2 regions of the Streptomyces sp. cg40 genome follow, and region 2 is predicted to be linked to the other one. Evidence: riboswitches for the same ligand, from Rfam matches in the RefSeq annotation. Region 2 holds a riboswitch; the other holds the start of a gene.

Region 1 (4,059 bases), 5.2 Mb from region 2:
ACTTCTGGCGCTTGTAGAACGGCAGCGCCACGACCTCGTACGGCTCGTGACTGCCCCGGATGTCCACACCGACACCGGCCGTGCCCGGCGCGGAGTGCGCCGCGTCGACGTAGGCCATGGCGATGGGCCTGCCCAGCGTGGGGGAGGGGGCGCCGGAGGTGATCTCGCCGATCACCCGGCCGTCGGCGACCACGGAGTACCCGGCGCGCGGGACGCGGCGGCCCTCGGCGATCAGGCCGACCAGGACGCGCGGCGGCTGTGCGGCGGCCCGTTCGGCGGCGGCCGCAAGGGCCGTACGTCCGACGAAGTCGCCGTCCTTCTCGAACTTCACGACCCGGCCGAGCCCGGCGTCGAACGGGGTGAGCGAGGTCGACAGTTCGTGGCCGTACAGCGGCATGCCCGCCTCCAGGCGGAGCGTGTCCCGGCAGGACAGGCCGCACGGGATCAGCCCCGCCGACGCCCCTGCCTCGGTCAGCGCCTCCCACAGCTTCTCCGCGTCACCGGGGGCGACGAACAGTTCGAAGCCGTCCTCGCCGGTGTAGCCGGTGCGGGCGATCAGCGCGGGTACGCCCGCGACCGTGCCGGGCAGCCCGGCGTAGTACTTGAGGCCGTCGAGGTCGGAGTCCGTGAGCGAGGCGAGGATGCCGGGGGACTCGGGGCCCTGGACGGCGAGCAGCGCGTACGCGTCACGGTCGTCACGGACGACCGCGTCGAAGCCCGCGGCCCGCTCGACCAGCGAGTCCAGGACAATCTGGGCGTTGGACGCGTTGGCGACGACCATGTATGTGGAAAACGCAGCCTCGGTCCCGGCCAGCCGGTAGACGATCAGGTCGTCCAGGATGCCGCCGTCGGCCTGGCAGATCATGGTGTAGCGGGCGCGGCCGACGCCCACGGAGGCGATGTTGCCGACCAGCGCGTAGTCGAGGAGCGCGGCCGCGTCCGGTCCGGTGACCGTGATCTCGCCCATGTGGGAGAGGTCGAAGAGGCCGGCCTTCGTGCGGACGGCGAGGTGTTCGTCGCGCTCGGAGCCGTAGCGCAGCGGCATGTCCCAGCCGGCGAAGTCGGTCATCGTCGCACCGAGCGAGCGGTGCAGCGCGTCCAGCGCGGTGCGGCGCTTCTCAGGGGTGGCGGTACTGCTCATCGGTCGGTCTCCCAAGGCATGACGGCGAGGTCGTTCCTCCCCATCTGTCATCGGAACCTGAGAGGTTCGCCATGACCGCGCGGGACACGCACGGGCCATGGGTTGCACCTTGGGTGGGACCGCCGGCGACGGCGGCCCGCTTTTCAGATGTGCCTCGCCCGCGCGGTAACTGGGCCTGAGAGATTCAAGGGAGGGACTTGCTCCTTCGGCGCCCCGGAGGTCGTACGACCGGGGACTCTCCCGCGCGGATTCAAGCGGCCGGTATGCAGTTAGGCGCGCACATCATCGCACAGGCTTTGTAACAGGCCTGTGGCCGGAAGCGAACGGAACCGCGAGACACCGTGCATTACCTTCTCTTTACGTTAGTTGGGGAGAACCTTTCCTGACCCCGCAGGGAGGACGATCACGGTGACAAGGACCACGGTGTACGCCACGACCTCGGCCGTAGCGCTGCCCGAACAGCGCTCGGCCCCGGCCAGGGAGGCATGCCCGGCCCGCCCGGCACCGGTCGTCCGCGACCTCCGCGAGCGCGCCGGCCGCAGCCCGCACGGCCTCCGCTTCGGCCCCCGCGACCTGGTCGTGGTCACCGGCCTGCCCGGCAGCGGCAAGTCCACGCTGATGCGGCGCGCGGTGACCGGTGACGGCGTCCGCGTCGACAGCCAGGACGCCAGGGACCGCTGGGAGACCCGGGTGTCCCGTGTATCGGGCCTCCTCCCGTACGCGGTCTACCGCCCCCTGGTCCGCCTCGCCCACTACGCCGGACTGCACCGCACCCTGCGCTCCGCGTCCGGAGCCGTCGTGCACGACTGCGGCACCCAGACCTGGGTGCGCGGCTGGCTGGCCCGCGCCGCGCACCGCCGCGGCGGCACTCTGCACCTGGTGTTCCTCGACGTCAGCCCGGACACCGCGCTCGACGGCCAGCGCGAGCGCGGCCGGGGCGTCTCGCGGTACGCGTTCCTGCGCCACCGCCGGGCCGCCGCCCGGCTGTTGCGCGCCGTGGAGCGCGGCGACCTGCCGCACGGCGTGGGCTCGGCGGTCCTGCTGGACCGGGACGCGGCGGACGTGCTGCGGCGGATCGACTTCGCGGACTGAGCCGCTAGCCTTTTCCGTCACAGCACGTTTACAGCAGGCGGTTTCACCAGCAGGCGGTAGGTAGATGGACTTCCCGGCGGACTTCCCCGGTCAGGCGTACCCCCACCCGCATCCGCACGGCGGATGGCCAGGCAACGAGCTGGAGGAGGTGCTCTCGGTCTCCCTCGGCCTGCCCTCGGCCGGCGGCCGGATCATCGAGGTGCTGTCCCGCAGCTTCGTCTGGGTCCCGCTGCCCAGCGGCGGCGGCCCGCACAGCGGACCCCTGGACCTGCCCACGCTGGACATCGAGGGTCAGGCCTTCGTGCCGGTCTTCAGCTCCGAGGAGCAGTTCCGCAAGGTCGTCGGCTCGCATCTGTCGTTCACCATCGCGCCCGCGGTGGAGTTCGCCCGCGGACTGCCCCCGCAGGTGGGTATCGCGGTGAATCCGGACGGCGTGGTCGGCATCCCCCTCCCGCCCGCCGCCGTGGCCGAGCTGTGCCGCATCGGCCGTACCGTCCTGGACGGCCCCACCAGCGGTGGCCGGGTCCGCCTCTTCGAGCCCGACTGGCAGGACGACCCGGTCGACTTCCTCGCCGCGGCCTCCGCGGAGTTCGCCGCCATCGGCGTGGTCGGCACGGCCCGCCGCTGCCTGGCCGCGATCGAGACCGCCGATCCGGTGATGTTCGTGGGCGTCGAACTCACCAACTGGGACGGCGACTTGAGGGCGGCCCCCATGGGCGCCCTGTCCCGCGCCCTCACCAGGACCGAGGTCAAGTGGCCGGTCAACCTGGTCCTCCTGGACGTGACACAGGACCCGGTGGCGGAGTGGATGCGGCAGACGGTACGTCCTTTCTATACACAGGGTCACTAGGAAACTCCCCAAGGGGCGACTCCCTCAGGGGCGTGGGGAACTGCGCGCCCAGCCGAGACGCACCCGCACTCGCCAACGGACACCGAGCCCCCACCCCTTGGGCGCTTAAGCTGGACCCCAACGCAGGCCAACCACCAGAAGGGGCGGTACACGTGAGCGCCAGCGGCACCGCGACCGGCCAGGTCGAGCACATGCTGCGCCAGGTGACGCCCGGGCGCTACGACGCCTACGAGGCGCTCCTGCGCGCCCTCGCGACCCCCCACTCCGGCCAGATCTGGATGCTCCTGTGGCACGGCCAGTCCGGCTCCCCGGACGCCCAGTACGGAAACATGCACGTCGAGGGCTACGGCTACGCCCCCTGCGTCACCTCCGCCCAGGAGCTCTCGGCCAGTGGCTGGAACCGTTCGTACGAGGTGGTCGACGGCCTGGACGTGGCCCGCACCCTCTATCCCGACCACTTCGGCCTCTGGCTCAACCCGCACGCTCCCGGCGGCGGCGTCGGCATCCCGTGGCTCGACCTGCGCCGGATCGCCACCGGCCTGGAGCGCCAGCCCGCGGGGCCGTTGCGCCTGACGGAACCGGCGATCGAGGTCCCGCAGTTCTACGGCCTGCTCACGCAGAACGCCCACCGTACGCCGGCCGTCCGCACCCTCCGCCGCGCCTGGGTGCAGCCCGCGCTCGGGGCGCCGTATCTCGCGATCGGTCTGGATGTGTACGACACCAGTCCGTCCGCCGTGGACTCGGTGCGCGCGATGATGCAGCAGTCGATCGGCGCGGTCCCGGACGGGTTGCCGGTGTCGACCGTGGCGATGTCCGACGACTACGACCCGGTGGCGCTGTGGCTGCGGGCGAACGCCCGCCCGTTCTACGACCGCGAGGCCCACGCGGCGCCGGCGCAGGTGTCGACGCCGGGTGGATACGGCTATCCGCCGCCGAGGTACTGAAAGACGATGGGGCCCGCTCTTCGAAAAGAGCG
Region 2 (4,059 bases):
CCGAGACGCTGCGCGGGCCCACCGACGACCCCGGGGTGGTGCGGGAGGCCGCGGCTCGGTTGCTGGACTCCGTGGACACCACGGGCGGGGTGCGGCTGCTCGGGGTCGGCGTCTCCGGGCTCGCCGACTACACGCAGGAGGACCTGTTCGCGCAGGCGGCGGGGGAGCAGGTCGACCTTCTTGAGGAGGAACACGCGGAGGAGGAAGCGAGCGGGGAGCAGGCCGCGCCCGTGGAGCGGCGCTGGCCCGCGGGCCACGATGTGCACCACTCCGGGTTCGGGCACGGGTGGGTGCAGGGCAGCGGGCTGGGGCGGGTCACCGTGCGCTTCGAGACGCCGGAGGATGCCGGGCCCGGGCGGGTACGGACGTTCCGGACCGACGATCCCGAGCTGGAGCCGGCGGATCCGTTGCCGTTGGTGACGCGGGACGCGGGTGAACTGGCCGCCGCCTCAGGGCAGTTGGTGGTGCTGCCCCCGGAGAATCGAAGACCCGCCGCCTCTGCTCAGGTGTCGTCCGAGCCCGCCAGTTTGCCGAAGTCGCGGTCCGGGAGGGAGGGCGGTGGGGCCACGTCCAGGCCGTAGTGGTGGTAGAGCTGGAGTTCCTGGTCGGGGGAGAGATGGCGGCCCACTCCGAAGTCGGGGGCGTCCTTGATCAGGGAGCGGTCGAAGGGGATGTGCAGGGTGCCCTCGATCAGCTCGCTGGGCTCCAGAGGGACGAAGGCGTCCCTGGAGAACAGGCCGGTGCGTATGGCCGCCCACTCCGGTACACCGGTCGCGTCGTCGAGGTAGACCTCGTCGATCGTGCCGATCTTGGCGCCGGTGCGGTCGAACGCCTTGCGGCCGATCAGGTTGCGCGGATCGATATCGGTCTGCACGGGCCCTCCTCCTGGTCGCAACTCATCCGTAAACTCTACAAAAGAGCACATTCGGGCCGGTGGCCACTCGAAAGCTCGGCTTCACCGCTCGCTGGTAGGCTGGCGAGCGGCTGCTGACCCCGTGCGGGAGAGTCCTCCAGACTTCATCGGAGGCGCCGAAGGAGCAAATCCTCCCCGGAATCTCTCAGGCTCACGTACCGCACGGACGAGGTCACTCTGGAAAGCAGAGCGGGTGCCGGCGACGGCCCGCGCTCTCACCGACGGTGAAAACCGGTGACCCTCGGGTGGCCGGTGAAGCTCTCAGGTTGAGATGACAGAGGGGGAGGCCGTCCGGGCACCCCACTGTCGTGGTGCCCTCGAAGGTCGTGTCCGACCAGGAGGCCTCCCAAATGACCGCCCCTCGCACTTCGCTCTCCGAGCTCGAACAGGGCATCCCGTTCGAGCAGCGACACATCGGTCCCGACCAGGAAGCGCGGGCCAAGATGCTCGCGCAGGTCGGCTACGGCTCGCTCGACGAGCTCACGGCTGCCGCGGTCCCCGATGTGATCAAGAACGCCGACTCCCTCGACCTGCCGGGCGCCCGCACCGAGGCCGAGGTGCTGGCCGAACTGCGGTCCCTCGCGGACCGCAACGAGGTCCTGGGCTCGATGATCGGGCTCGGGTACTACGGGACCTTCACCCCGCCCGTGATCCTGCGCAATGTCATGGAGAACCCGGCCTGGTACACGGCCTACACGCCGTACCAGCCGGAGATCTCCCAGGGCCGGCTCGAAGCCCTCCTCAACTTCCAGACCATGGTCGCCGACCTCACCGGGCTGCCGACCTCCGGCGCTTCCCTGCTCGACGAGGGCACGGCCGCCGCCGAGGCCGTGGCGCTCTCGCGGCGCATGGGCAAGAACAAGAAGGGCCTGTTCCTGGTCGACGCGGACGCGCTGCCGCAGACCATTGCCGTGATCGAGACCCGCGCCGAGCCGGCCGGAGTCGAGGTCGTCGTCGCCGACCTCAGCGAGGGCATCCCCGCCGAGATCGCCGAGCGCGAGATCAACGGCGTGCTCGTGCAGTACCCGGGTGCCTCCGGTGCCGTACGCGACATCAAGCCGCTGATCGAGCAGGCGCACGCGCTCGGCGCACTCGTCACCGTCGCCGCCGACCTCCTCGCGCTCACGCTGCTGAAGTCGCCGGGCGAGCTGGGCGCGGACATCGCGGTCGGTACGACGCAGCGCTTCGGGGTGCCGATGGGCTTCGGCGGGCCGCACGCCGGATACATGGCCGTGCACGAGAAGTTCGCGCGCAGCCTGCCCGGGCGGCTCGTGGGCGTCTCCGTCGACGCCGACGGACACAAGGCTTACCGCCTCGCCCTCCAGACCCGCGAGCAGCACATCCGCCGCGAGAAGGCCACCAGCAACATCTGTACCGCCCAGGTGCTCCTTGCCGTCATGGCCGGGATGTACGCCGTCTACCACGGGCCCGACGGGCTGAGGGGCATCGCGCGGCGGACGCACCGCTACGCCACGATCCTCGCCGCCGGGCTCACCGCCGGCGGGGTCGAGGTTGTGCACGGCGGCTACTTCGACACGCTGACCGCGCGCGTGCCCGGCCGGGCCGCCGAGGTCGTCGCCGCAGCCCGCGAGGACGGCGTCAACCTCCACCTCGTGGACGCGGACCAGGTGTCCATCGCCTGCGACGAGACGACCACGCGTGCCCAACTGGCGGCCGTATGGACCGCGTTCGGGGTCGAAGGAGACATCGAGGCGCTCGACGTGAGTGCCGAGGACACACTGCCCGAGGCGCTGCTGCGGAACGACGCGTACCTCACGCACCCCGTGTTCCGGGACCACCGTTCCGAGACCGCGATGCTGCGCTACCTGCGCAGGCTCGCCGACCGGGACTACGCGCTCGACCGGGGCATGATCCCGCTGGGCTCCTGCACGATGAAGCTCAACGCGACCACCGAGATGGAGCCGGTCACCTGGCCCGAGTTCGGGCAGCTGCACCCCTTCGCGCCCGCCGAGCAGGCACAGGGATACCTCACGCTCATCCGGGAGTTGGAGGAGCGGCTCGCCGAGGTCACCGGGTACGACAAGGTGTCGTTGCAGCCCAACGCAGGTTCGCAGGGCGAGTTGGCCGGGCTGCTGGCGGTGCGTGGGTACCACCGCGCCAACGGGGACGCGCAGCGGACCGTGTGTCTGATCCCGTCGTCCGCGCACGGCACCAATGCCGCCAGTGCCGTGATGGCCGGGATGAAGGTCGTCGTCGTGAAGACCGCCGAGGACGGTGAGATCGACGTCGAGGATCTGCGGGCGAAGATCGAGCAGTACCGCGACGAGCTGTCGGTGCTGATGATCACCTACCCGTCCACGCACGGGGTGTTCGAGGAGCACGTCGCCGACATCTGCGCGCAGGTCCACGAGGCCGGCGGGCAGGTCTACGTCGACGGCGCCAACCTCAACGCCCTTGTGGGGCTTGCAAAGCCGGGGCACTTCGGCGGCGACGTCTCGCACCTGAATCTGCACAAGACGTTCTGCATTCCGCACGGTGGGGGCGGACCGGGTGTCGGGCCGGTGGGCGTGCGCGCGCACCTGGCGCCGTATCTGCCGAACCATCCGTTGCAGCCCGCTGCCGGTCCTGAGACGGGAGTCGGGCCGATCTCCGCCGCGCCGTGGGGTTCGGCCGGGATTCTGCCGATCTCCTGGGCGTACGTCCGGCTCATGGGCGGCGAGGGGCTGAAGCGGGCCACGCAGGTGGCCGTGCTCTCCGCCAACTACATCGCCAAGCGGCTGGAACCGCACTACCCCGTGCTCTACACCGGGCCCGGCGGGCTCGTCGCGCACGAGTGCATCATCGATCTGCGGCCGATCAGCAAGGCGACCGGTGTGTCCGTCGACGACATCGCCAAGCGGCTCATCGACTACGGCTTCCACGCGCCGACCATGTCGTTCCCGGTGGCCGGGACGCTGATGATCGAGCCGACGGAGTCCGAGGACCTGATCGAGCTGGACCGGTTCTGCGAGGCGATGATCGCTATTCGCGGGGAGATCGAGAAGGTCGGGGCGGGGGAGTGGCCGGCCGAGGACAATCCGTTGCGGAACGCGCCGCACACCGCTGCCGCGCTCGGTGGGGAGTGGGGGCACGCGTACACCCGCGAGGAGGCGGTCTTCCCGGCTGGTGTGTCCGTTGCCGACAAG

The links. Region 2 has a riboswitch for glycine ahead of gcvP (aminomethyl-transferring glycine dehydrogenase). Riboswitches for the same ligand answer to the same signal wherever they lie in the genome.
Region 1: another riboswitch for glycine. It lies ahead of gcvT (glycine cleavage system aminomethyltransferase GcvT); the one in region 2 lies ahead of gcvP (aminomethyl-transferring glycine dehydrogenase).

The regions. Positions count from the first base shown of each region.
Region 1 is NZ_CP190128.1:3,578,495-3,582,553, reverse strand. It holds gene gcvT (glycine cleavage system aminomethyltransferase GcvT) at 1-1,141, opposite strand, end outside; glycine riboswitch at 1,176-1,294, opposite strand; glycine riboswitch at 1,295-1,394, opposite strand; gene ACQHII_RS15560 (AAA family ATPase) at 1,544-2,233, shown strand; gene ACQHII_RS15555 (enhanced serine sensitivity protein SseB) at 2,298-3,083, shown strand; gene ACQHII_RS15550 (enhanced serine sensitivity protein SseB C-terminal domain-containing protein) at 3,236-4,027, shown strand.
Region 2 is NZ_CP190128.1:8,775,378-8,779,436, forward strand. It holds gene ACQHII_RS39670 (DNA polymerase IV) at 1-581, shown strand, start outside; gene ACQHII_RS39675 (PRC-barrel domain-containing protein) at 503-874, opposite strand; glycine riboswitch at 989-1,084, shown strand; gene gcvP (aminomethyl-transferring glycine dehydrogenase) at 1,264-4,059, shown strand, end outside.